Linked DNA regions of Algoriphagus sp. Y33. The protein of the gene in region 2 interacts with the protein of the main gene of each other region in a pairwise test. Links are inferred from orthologs where the notes say so. Each region holds a gene or a part of one and is shown on either strand. Other genes may lie near its edges. The genes, in order: ID165_RS23390 and def.

What was found.
Region 1: the proteins of def (region 2) and ID165_RS23390 interact in binary tests that used the Escherichia coli proteins (3 or more experiments, as listed by UniProt). The link is inferred for Algoriphagus sp. Y33 from one-to-one orthologs.

Annotation. Positions count from the first base shown.
Region 1 is NZ_CP061947.1:5,687,087-5,693,266, forward strand. What follows is about bases 2,339-5,299. They hold ID165_RS23390 (aspartate-semialdehyde dehydrogenase), read right to left. Parts: upstream 4,334-5,299; coding sequence 3,344-4,333; downstream 2,339-3,343. Other genes in these bases: ID165_RS23385 (class I SAM-dependent methyltransferase), read right to left, coding at 2,339-3,344; ID165_RS23395 (lamin tail domain-containing protein), read left to right, coding at 4,508-5,299. In the rest of the region: carB (carbamoyl-phosphate synthase large subunit), read left to right, coding at 1-1,665; ID165_RS23380 (DUF4834 family protein), read left to right, coding at 1,689-1,955; more of ID165_RS23385, read right to left, coding at 2,151-2,338; more of ID165_RS23395, read left to right, coding at 5,300-6,180.
Region 2 is NZ_CP061947.1:34,295-40,505, reverse strand. Bases 3,220-6,211 are described here. They hold def (peptide deformylase), read right to left. Parts: upstream 4,997-6,211; coding sequence 4,442-4,996; downstream 3,220-4,441. Other genes in these bases: ID165_RS00135 (hemerythrin domain-containing protein), read right to left, coding at 5,406-6,164; ruvX (Holliday junction resolvase RuvX), read right to left, coding at 4,993-5,406; ID165_RS00150 (amidohydrolase), read right to left, coding at 3,648-4,445; ID165_RS00155 (NADP-dependent isocitrate dehydrogenase), read right to left, coding at 3,220-3,458. In the rest of the region: gap (type I glyceraldehyde-3-phosphate dehydrogenase), read right to left, coding at 1-715; more of ID165_RS00155, read right to left, coding at 1,227-3,219. UniProt on the Escherichia coli protein: Removes the formyl group from the N-terminal Met of newly synthesized proteins. Requires at least a dipeptide for an efficient rate of reaction. N-terminal L-methionine is a prerequisite for activity but the enzyme has broad specificity at other positions.

The DNA.
Region 1 (6,180 bases), 5.7 Mb from region 2 along the record:
GGAATTGGAAGAAACTTCCAGGAAGCACTTCAGAAAGCTTGCCAGTCTCTTGAGATCAAGAGAAATGGTCTTGGGGCAGATGGCAAAGAACTACGTAATCAGGATGAGATTTTGTATTCCTTGGCCAATCCCAGCTGGAACAGACTTTTCCATATCTATGATGCATTCAAGCTTGGGATTTCCTTCCGTACTATCCAGGATCTGACCAAGATCGACAAGTGGTTCTTGAAGCAGATTGAGGAATTGATCCACTTGGAAAAGGAAATAGGGAAATATAAGTTAGATACAATTCCTGTGGAATTGATGGACCTGGCTAAACGTAAAGGCTATGCTGACCGCCAGATTGCGCACCTGTTTGATTGCTTGGAAAGCGAAGTTTTCGACAAGCGATACAAGGAAATGGGCATCAAGCGTGTGTATAAATTGGTGGATACCTGCGCAGCAGAATTCGAAGCTAAGACTCCGTATTATTACTCTTCTTTTGGATCTGAAAATGAATCTGTAAAATCAGACCGTAAAAAAGTAGTAGTACTAGGCTCTGGTCCGAACCGCGTAGGTCAGGGAATTGAATTCGATTACTCTTGTGTACATGGAGTTTTGGCGGCTAAGGAGTGTGGCTATGAGACGATCATGATCAATTGTAATCCGGAGACGGTTTCAACGGACTTTGATATTGCGGATAAACTTTACTTTGAGCCGGTATTCTGGGAGCATATCTACGAGATCATCCTTCACGAGCAGCCTGAGGGTGTGATCGTGCAGCTGGGAGGGCAGACTGCCTTGAAGCTTGCTGAGAAGCTGGAGAAATACGGTATCAAGATTATCGGTACAAGCTTCGAGGCTTTGGATTTGGCTGAAGACAGAGGTAGATTTTCGTCTCTTTTGAAAGATCTGGATGTTCCTTATCCTGAGTTTGGAACGATTCACAATACTGACGAAGCGCTAGAGCTTTGTAAGACGATAGGATTTCCTCTTTTAGTACGTCCCAGCTACGTGTTGGGTGGTCAAGGGATGAAGATCGTGATCAATGAGAAGGAACTGGAGCAGCATGTGGTGGATGTGCTGAGAGATATTCCCAATAACGAGATTCTGCTCGATCACTTTCTGGAAGGGGCTATTGAAGCGGAAGCTGATGCGATTTGTGATGGGGAGAATGTATATATCATCGGAATCATGCAGCATATTGAGCCTGCGGGAATCCACTCAGGTGATTCTTACGCCGTACTTCCTCCATATAACTTGGGAGATTTGGTGATTCGCCAGATCGAAACATACACGGAGAAAATTGCCCTTGCCCTGAGAACTGTCGGATTGATCAATATTCAGTTTGCAATCAAAAACGATAAGGTCTATATCATCGAGGCAAACCCGAGAGCTTCCCGTACAGTGCCGTTTATTTGCAAGGCTTATAGAGAACCTTATGTGAATTACGCCGTAAAGGTGATGTTGGGAGAGAAAAAAGTTACCGATTTTGAATTCAAACCTTACAAGAAAGGTTATGCTATCAAAGAGCCTGTTTTCTCTTTCCATAAATTCCCGAAAGTAAATAAAGAATTGGGTCCTGAAATGAAATCCACCGGTGAAGCGATTTACTTTATCGATGATCTGATGGATGATTATTTCTTGAAAATCTACGCAGAGAGAAATCTGTATCTGAGTAGATAATTTCGAACCAAAAAAAAGAGCCGATGGGCGGATTATTAAAATTTGTAGTTATTCTTTTAGGGATTGGCTGGCTTCTGGGCCAGCTAATCCGATATTTCCTTCGAAGCAAATTGGCTAAGTTTGCCCAGCAGGTGAATGAAGTGGCCAGGGAGGAGCAACGTGCCCAGCGGCATGCTTCTACCCCGAAGGATGAGGTAGTCGTGGATTATGTCCCAAAACGGCAACAAGAAAAGATTCACAAGGATATTAAAGGCGGTGAGTACGTCGATTATGAAGAAGTGAAGGAGTGATCCTTCACTTTTTTCTTTTTAGCCGCAAAGTGCGCTAAGTTTTCGCAAAGTCAGCAGATTCAATGTGTTGTCCTTCTTCCCCACATGCCGGACTAGTGAAGCTTTTTTTATTTACTTCATTTGGATTGTTATGGCAATTGAGTGCTATGAGCTATCCTGGCTGGGATTAGAAACTTAAAGCCTATCCGAAGTTCTTTATTCTAGCTTAGCCAAGCTACACCAAAAAACCTTGAATCCGCTTTGGGTTTTTGTGCCGATCAAAAAATCTTCCCCACCGTCTTTTACTCCTAGTTTTTTCTTCAAAATTTCAGAACCTGTGGCGTAATTTCGGGTAATTACATTCACTTTTCCTGAAGGAAATAACTTTTTAATCTCAGTTTTCTTGGGCTGTACTTCCTGAATCACTTGGAATATTCTAGCGGGGATTTCTTTCGGAACTTCAGATGAAGTGTACAAGTGGCTATTTGGGTCTAGTTTTCTCAAGCCAAATCGTTCTCCAAATGTCTTAAATGCCCCAGCCTTTAATACTGCTGAAAATGGCTCAATCAAATACTTGTCTACTTTCCCGAACTTTGAAGTAATTTCTTCTTCCTCGCTTGGCTCAAATGAAAAACAAGTTTCCCTGCCACTCAGATCAATAGCTTCTACTGCCAAAGGAAATTCCGAAGAGCTTTTGCTCCAGTGTAAGAGCAACTCTTTCACTTCATTTTTTACGGAAATCACTTGCACCTTCCTGATATCAGGAAGCTCACTGAGTGCCTGAGAAATATCCAGCATAGGCGATACTTTCAACAAAATCGAGTCGGCTTTGCTTTTCATCATTTCCCATGAGCTGACCACATCAGGCTCGCAATCCGCCAGTTTGTAAAGCTTTTGGTTGCCTTTTCCTCTACGTGCAGGGTCAGCATAGATCAGGTCAAAATGGTGTTCAGTCTGAACCAAAAAGGTCAGTCCGTTACCTGTTGCGATAGTGAATTTAGACGGGGCAAGAATATCTAAATTATGCTTTGCAATCTCCGCCAGTTCCTCCTGCTGCTCGCAGTAAATGGCTTTTTCAAAATGCTTGCTTAAGAAATAACTATCCACTCCAAATCCTCCAGTGAGATCTATCATCAGCTGACCTTTTCTCTTCCTGGCCTTAAATTCAGCAGTTTGCTCGGATGAGCTTTGCTCCAAAGAAATAGAAGGGGGGAAGATCAGTTCAGGTTTGGATGTCCAAGTAGGAAGTTTCTTGGCTGCTTTTTGTCTTGCTGAGATCTGTTGTACGGCTGCCTTTAGGTCAAAATCAGTTTTGCCCTGATGCCTAAAAAGCAAAAGTGCAGGATCTTCGGTAAGATGATCCTGCACAAATTGTTGGAAGTCGGCCCGATGATATTGGGTCAAATCCATTAAATCAAGCCGTTTGCGAGTGCGTATTCAGCGATTTGTACTGCATTGGTTGCTGCGCCTTTTCTAAGGTTGTCAGCTACAATCCACATATTCAGCGTATTCGCCTGAGATTCATCTCTTCTCAAGCGGCCTACGAATACCTCGTCTTTCTTATGCGCAGTGATCGGCATAGGGTAGATGAAGTTGGCCGGGTCATCCTGTACGATTACTCCCGGAGCTGCAGCCAGCAATTCACGAACCTCAGCCAAATCAAAGTCTTCTTTGAACTCCACGTTTACTGCCTCCGAGTGGCCACCCATAGTTGGGATTCTCACTGTAGTTGCAGTTACTTGGATTGTATCATCACTGAAGATTTTCTTGGTCTCCTTGATCATCTTCATTTCCTCTTTTGTATAGCCGTTGTCCTGGAACACATCTATATGGGGAAGTACGTTCATGTCGATTTTGTGCGGATAGACCATTTCTGGGGTTTCGCCTGCACGCTCAGCCATCATCTGATCCACTGCCGCTTTGCCCGTACCTGTCACCGACTGGTAAGTGGATACCACTACTCTTTTGATGCCGTAGCGCTGGCGCAAAGGCTCCAGAGCCAATACCATTTGGATGGTAGAGCAATTTGGATTTGCGATAATCTTATCTTCTTTGGTCAGTTCTTTTGCGTTGATTTCCGGAACGATCAGTTTTTTGGTCGGATCCATTCTCCAGGCTGAAGAATTATCGATGACAATAGTACCTACTTCAGCAAACTTAGGAGCCCATTCTGTGGAAGTGCTCCCGCCAGCTGAAAAAATAGCCACCTCAGGTTTCAATGAAACAGCCTCAGCAAGACCGATAACAGTGTAGGGTTTACCCTTGTATTCGATCTGTTTACCTACTGATCGCTCGCTGGCGACTAATAGAAGTTCGTCAAAAGGGAAATTGTGCTCTGCGAGCACCTCTAGGATTTCTGAGCCTACCAAGCCGGTAGCTCCTACCACTGCTAATTTCATCAGATTTTAAGTAGTTGTTGAAAATTTTTGAAGCACAAAAGTAAGTGCTACGGATTCATTTTCAGGCCTGTCCCCCAAAAATTTTAATCAAAACCCCATAAAAATCAACATAAAGCATAGTTTGAGATAATTTTGATTAGTATATTTAGGTTACACTTTTTATCTGACAAGGATATGGCAGGCTTATTTTTTATTTGGCAATTGATCTATTTCTCTGTTTTCGTGCAGAGTGATTCAGAGGAAGCTCAGGTTAACAATCTGAGCCAGGATTTTGAAAGTGAATTTGTCGTCCAGAATTATCCCAATGAATTTTTGCCCGACTGGTATGCGAATGAGCTCAGGGGTAGTTCTTCCCGTATTTATCAGGCAAATGGACTAGGTAGAAATGGAAGCAAAGCTTTGGCAGTGCAGCCTATTTCTTCTTTCAATGGTGAAATTACAATTAGACTTTCGCCACAAAACCTCAATGCCCCAAAAGTGCGGTTCTGGGCCAGGTCAGTCAAAAATGGCTCTGGCAACAGAGCTGCGGAGGTTTATTATAGCTTGGGAAGGGAATTGGATGGAGATTATTATGAGCGGGAAATCTTAGGAGGAGCAATGGAGTTTGGTAATGAAGATCAGGATTTTAGGTTGTTTGAGTTGGTCTTGCCGGATGATTTTTCTGAAGATGTGGAAGTTTTTCTCCGTCTGGAAATCCGCTACGGACCAGGTACAGGGACTTGTGCAAAATGGCTGATGGATGATTTTGACTTTGGGGAAATTGTAGAGGATAAAACTCCCCCAAAGGTCAAGCATGTCCGTGGTTATGATGAAAAACAAGTTGAGATTCAATTTGATGAAGCATTGGATCCCGTCTTTTCTGAATTTCTTATCAACTATAGGCTGGCTGGACAGGAGCCCGTAAGTGCTAAACTCAATTCTGATTCTTTAGTGTATTTGACTTTTCAAGAAAAGCTGGAAATGGGAGAGACGTATGATGTAGGGATTTCACAAATTCCTGATTTGGATGGAAATTTCCTTCGCGATACGCTGATTTCCTTTCAGTTTTGGGATCCTACTTTTATTCCTTCCAAAATGCTTGTGATCAACGAACTCATGCCTGCTCCCAAACCTGACCTCGATCTTCCGAATGTAGAATATGTGGAGGTTTATCATGCAGGAGAATACGAGATCAGGCTTGACGGAATATCTTGGTCTAATTCCAGATCCACCGTGAATTTACAAGAAGAATGGATTCGACCGGGAGAATTCCTGCTTCTGGCTGCTGAAAATCAAGCTGCATTTTTGGAGGATTATGGAAAAGTAATTCCTATAAGAAGTTGGCCTACTCTGTTGAATTCAGGTGATCAGCTAAGTTTAAAAGACGATCGGGGAAATCTGATTGACATCATTTCCTATTCTACAAATAGCTGGGGAGGAAGTGAGTTTGCGGGTGGAGGTTACAGTTTGGAAGTTACCAATCCGTTTTATGCCTGTGAGCAAAGTGAATTTCTAGTTCCATCTGTTGATCCAATAAGGGGAACACCAGGAAGACAAAATTCAGTCTTTGACTTGTCGCCTGATGAAAGTCCTCCTGCTCTAGCTTCCTATGAATTCACTTCTGCAGGAAGCCTGCAATTGAATTTTTCAAAACCACTACTACCGGGTTTTGGCAAGTCTAATTTTTTATTTGAACCAAGTTTGGAGATAGATACTACGATCCTGTCAGGCTCCGGGCAAGTCCATGTTGTTTTCTCTCAGGAAGTTTTCCCCAATACGGTGTATGAGTTGAGCATAAGCGGCTTGATGGATTGCTCAGGAAATAAGTTTGTCCAAGTAGAGCCTGTGCAGCTTGTGCTGCCTGTGCA
Region 2 (6,211 bases):
CAGGAGTAGGAACTCTGAATGCCATACCGGTCAATTTACCGTTAAGTTCAGGAATCACCTTACCCACCGCTTTAGCAGCTCCCGTAGAAGAAGGGATTATATTTTGCCCTGCGCCACGGCCACCTCTCCAGTCCTTAGCAGAAGGTCCGTCAACAGTTTTCTGTGTAGCAGTAGTCGCGTGAACTGTAGTCATCAAACCTTCCTCGATTCCCCAGTTGTCATTCAATACTTTGGCGATTGGAGCCAAACAGTTTGTAGTACAGGAAGCATTAGATACAAAAACCATGTCAGAGGTATAAGAATCTTCATTCACACCCATTACGAACATCGGCGTATCATCCTTTGACGGTGCAGACATTACTACTTTCTTAGCGCCTGCATCGATGTGACCTTGTGCAGTTTCTTTAGTCAAGAAAATACCTGTTGATTCGATCACATAATCAGCCCCTACTTCACCCCACTTAAGGTTGGCAGGGCTTTTCTCTGAAGTAACACGGATGCTATTTCCATTTACTACCAATTGGCCGTCTTTCACCTCTACTGTGCCTTTGAAGGTACCGTGAGTAGAGTCGTACTTAAGCATATATGCCATGTAGTCGACGTCGATCAAGTCATTGATCGCTACTACCTGGATATCTTCTCTTTCTTGTGCAACTCTGAACGCCAAACGTCCGATTCTACCGAATCCGTTGATTCCAACTTTAATTTTGCTCATTGTTATTTTGATTTTACGTATAGGTTTGATTCCTAAATCTCCCCTTAGAGTACATGCCTCTTTTGGCTAAAAATCTCTCTGGGATGGCTAAGTTATTACATTTATTTGGCTAGCCCAAACTATCTGGCAATCCAATAAAAGCCAGATTAAATACAATCGATTTCGATGATTATTTTTTTCTTAAAAATTCTGAAAAATCTCATTTTACAATGCTTTTGCCTATTTTGAAATCTGAATTAGGCAATTTTTAACGTTTGAAACAGCAACCATAGCCCAGCAAAAAAACTGGCTACGTATTTATCCATTTGGAGGGAATGTATTTACGCATCAGTGATCAAGGATTTCATGAAGGTAAATGAAAGTGTTTTTTTGGGTTTTGAGGAGAAATAATCCAATTTGTGAAACGTGATTTTTGGATTGGGAAATAAAAAACAGGCTATATTTTCTTCTCAATGAATTGCATAAACAAAAAAACCGGGATTTCGCCCGGTTTTTTTGTGAAAATCGATAATTATACCAATTGTGCCAACACTTCATTAAGCGTAGCGCTTGGCCTCATTGCCTGAGAAGCCAATGCTGCATCAGGCCTAAAATAACCACCGATAGTTACCGGTACCCCTTGTGAACCGTTCAATTCAGCTACAATTGCAACTTCTTTTTCAGCCAATACTTTTGCAACCGGAATGAATTTAGCTTTCAAATCCCCATCTTTATTTTGCGCAGCAAGTGCTTCTGCCCAGTAAAGTGCAATGTAGAAATGGCTTCCTCTGTTGTCCAATTTTCCAACTACTCTTGCAGGAGACTTGTCATTTTCGAGCCACTTCCCCGTAGCCTGATCAAGCGTCTCGGCAAGCAGCAAAGCTTTGTCGTTATGGAACGTCTGTCCCAAATGCTCTAGAGAAACAGCAAGTGCAAGAAATTCACCTAAGGAATCCCAACGCAAGTGGCCTTCGGTGACGAATTGCTCCACGTGCTTTGGCGCAGATCCACCTGCTCCGGTTTCAAACAAGCCACCGCCGTTCATCAACGGCACGATTGAAAGCATTTTGGCTGAAGTACCCAATTCCAAAATCGGGAACAAATCAGTCAAGTAATCTCTCAATACATTTCCCGTAACAGAAATCGTGTCCATGCCTTCTTTGATGCGCGCCAAAGAAAGATTTGTTGCCTCCACAGGTGAAAGTATAGAAATCTCCAGTCCAGTCTGATCATGCTCCAATAAGTACTTATTTACTTTTTTGATCAGCTCTGCATCATGTGCGCGCTGAGGATCTAACCAGAAGATAGCCGGAGTATTAGAAAGTCTTGCTCTGGTCACGGCCAATTTTACCCAATCCTGGATAGGCGCATCTTTTGTTTGGCACATTCTCCAAATATCTCCCGCTTCCACCTCGTGCGAAAAGATTTCATGCCCGTTTTGATCCAGTACTTTTACCGTACCTGCATAAGGGATTTCGAAAGTTTTATCATGAGATCCATATTCTTCAGCTTTTTGAGCCATTAGCCCTACGTTAGGCACAGAACCCATAGTAGATGGATCAAAAGCTCCATGCGTGCGGCAAAAATCAATCGTAGCCTGATAAACACCTGCATAAGATCTATCCGGGATGATCGCCTTGGTATCCTGGAGTTTGCCGGACTTATTCCACATCTGACCGGAAGTCCTAATCATCGCTGGCATAGAGGCGTCGATAATGATATCACTTGGCACATGTAGATTGGTAATCCCTTTGTCGGAATTAACCATAGCCAAATCCGGACTATCTGCAAGGCAAGCTTCAATATCAGCCTCTACCTCGGTTCTCTTCGGAATAGAAAGTTTATCCAGATTGGAGATCAAGTCTCCGAATCCATTATTCACATCAATTCCTACCTCGTTGAAAGAAGCAATATGCTTGGCAAAAACGGGCTCAAAAAACACTTTCACTGCATGGCCAAAGATGATAGGATCAGAAACCTTCATCATCGTGGCTTTCATATGAAGGGAGAAAAGAACACCCTGGTCTTTTGCATCAGCTTTTGCTTTTCTCAGAAATGCCGTCAAAGCAGCAATACTCATAGTAGAAGCATCTATTACTTCGCCTGCCTGAATCTTCAGTCCGGATTTAAGAATCTCTTTTCTGCCGTCCGCACCTTGCAATTCAATTGAAACAACAGCCTCATCCGCCATGGTGTGGGATTTTTCGCTTCCGTAAAAATCACCTTCCGTCATACTATCCACATGAGACTTGGAGTCTGCCGACCACTTTCCCATAGAATGCGGATGCTTCCGTGCGTAAGCCTTCACTGCTTGAGGAGCTCTACGGTCTGAGTTTCCTTCACGGAGTACAGGATTCACCGCAGAACCTTTGATTTTGTCGTATTTGCTTTTAATCTTCTTTTCCTCGTCAGTTTTTGGCTCCTCCGGATAATCCGGAAGCCCATATCCCTGCGACTGAAGCTCCTTGATCGCAGCTTTTAGCTGAGGAATTGACGCAGAAATATTCGGAAGCTTTACAATATTGGCTTCAGGGGTTTTGGCAATATCTCCCAATTCCGCCAAGGTATCAGGCAGCTGCTGCTCAGGAGTCAGAAACTCAGGGAAGTTGGCGATGATTCTGGCAGAAAGCGAAATATCACGTGTCTCTACCGATACTCCGGCAGATTTGGTAAATGCTTCTACAATGGGCAATAGGGAATACGTGGCCAAAGCCGGAGCTTCATCAGTCAGCGTATAGAGGATTTTTGGAGTTTGGTTACTCATGGTTTTAAGAATTCAAAAAGGCTAGTTACACCCGGAATCTTCAATCGACCATTCTTCGGTCTTACTCATTTTACTTCAAAATGGAATGGAAAAAGAGAAACAGGGTCTTAAAATATCGCGGCTAAAATACGGAAAATATCCTTGTTTCAAATTCCGCTCGCATAAAGTACTGACTGTCTGAAAAAAGGATTACTTGACCAAAAAATCATCTGCGTCCATCCAAGCCGGAAATTTCTCCCGATAGCCATCCAGTGCCTCCATCTCCAAGGTCACAAGGGTGATTTTCTCGCTTTCTCCCAAAAAACTAAGCTGATTCCCTTTGAAGTCATAGACGGCAGAATGTCCGTTGTACGCTATTCCATTCCCATCCTCTGCCACTCTATTCACCCCAATGGAATAAGACAAATTCTCTATAGCCCTTGCCGGCAAAAGCGCATCCCAAGCGGAAACTCTCGCTGCCGGCCATGAGGCAATATAAAAAATAAGATCATAGGCCAATTCCCCACCGATCATCCTATTTCTAGACCAGACAGGAAATCTAAGATCATAGCAAACCTGTGGACAAATCTTCCAGCCTTGCAAAGTAAAAACCGGCAGCCGTTCTCCCGCAGTAAAAGACTTCCCTTCTTCTGCCATTCTGAACAGATGCCGCTTGTCATAGTGCTGAATCATTCCGTCAGGACTCACCCAAAGTAAGCGATTGTAAAACTTCCCGTCCACATTGATAATCGCACTTCCCGTAATGGTGGTGTTTTTCTGTTCAGCGATCTGTCGCATCCACTTGCAGACAGTAAGATTCATGGGTTCAGCGAGTTCAGCTGCATCCATGCTAAATCCTGTGGGAAACATTTCCGGCAGGATAATCAAATCAACTCCCTCTTCTACTCCCCAAAGCTTCTCTTCCAGCATAGCCAGATTGGCAACTTTATCTTTCCAATGAAGATCCGTTTGTACAAGTGCTATGGTGAGTTGGTCTGCTTTGATCATTTTAGCGGGTAAATCATTCGGTAATCAGTGGATATTTTACCCTTACTTACATCAATCAACTTGGATTTTACCAGTCGTTTCTTCAGGCCTTTCAGGTAGTCCACGAATAGAATTCCTTCCAAGTGATCGTATTCATGCTGAATCACACGAGCTGTCATCCCTGAGAATTCCTCCTCCTTCAGATTCCAGTTTTCATCGTAATACTCGATAGTCAATGTCTCCGGACGCGTGATCTCCGCTCGGACTTCAGGAATACTCAGACATCCTTCCTCGAAGCTGTAATCATCCCCATATTCATCCAAAATTATCGGATTTATAAAAGCCCTTCGAATTCCGACTTCTTCATCATCTTCGTCCAGCATCAACGTGCTATCGATCACAAAAAGGCTGATACCCTGATTGATTTGAGGTGCCGCAAGCCCTACTCCACTGGCATTATCCATAGTGGCAAACATATTCTTGATCAGTTCGTCAAGTGCTGTGCCTTCGGTAATTTCTTCTGCCTCTTTCTTCAATATAGGGTTACCGTAGGCAACTATTGGGTAAATCATTGTCTCTCTAAATAGGATTGTAGAATAATTGCCGCACTCACCTTATCTAAGTTCCCGGCTTTTTCTTTTCTGTCTTTCTTTTTACTTCCCATGGAAATCATGCTCTGCATGGCCATTTTGGAAGTGAACCGTTCATCAACAAGTTCAATTCTTTTATCCGGAAAAGCCTTTGAAAGCCTGTCCTTCATGGTAATCACTTTGGGAGTCATCTCATTGTCCTGACCATTCAATCTCTTAGGGTAGCCAAGGACCAGGGTATCCACTTCTTCTTTTATGAAGTAGCTTTTTAGATAATCGAGAAGCTTAGAAGTCTCGATAGTCTCCAAAGGATTGGCCAACATTTTCAGTGAATCGGTAACGGCTAGCCCCGTTCTTTTAGTTCCCAGATCAATCGCAAGTATTCTGGGCATCAGTTTTTCCCCGTTTTTTTACGAATTTGACGTAGTGCTTCTCTTTCCAGCTCTACAGCCTTCGGAAAAAGGAGTTCATCTTCAATCTTTGCATGAATCCTTAGTTCGTGCTCGAAATTCTGCAACTCATGATAAAGCACTTTCATGGTAAGCGGGGCATTCGGCTCCAACGAATAATCAGTGGTCAGTCTCCTAATTCCTTCCATCTCATCCTCATGAATCTCGTGCTGATCGGCCAGCAGGTGAACGGGATCCCTTTCCAAAATCGTAATCGCATCCTTCAGAGAAAATCTGTTCTCTTCAATATCCTGAAGCAATTCAATTCTCTTGAACAGCCTGCTTTCCTCTTCGTGAATATGATGAATAAAATCCTCCACAAACAATGGAAACATAATCCGAAGATCTGCCATCAAAGAAGCAAACCGGGGTTCCGGTATTATTCCGGAGATGATATTGGAAAGAAAAGGCAATTCCTGTCGCACAAAGTAATAGTGCTTCTTTTTCAGGTATGCAACCAAAATTTCTATCGGATTTAGGTAAAGCTCTTCGGTGGAAGGCTCCTTCCGTTGAGCCCATGATTCCAGCTCTGTAATCAACTGGCTGGAATGCACTTTATGTTTCTTGCAAACCACCTCAAGCGACTCCGTAGGGTATTGATAGAAGCTGATTCCGAAATAATGCAGCACAGAAGCAAAGACATAGTTTTCAGAAACCAAATCTCCCACTAAGGCCTTTTCAAAGTCATCAACAGTTCGCATGTTGCAAAAATAATTTTTTTTAACAGAAAAAAGGGGAATAAATTGAG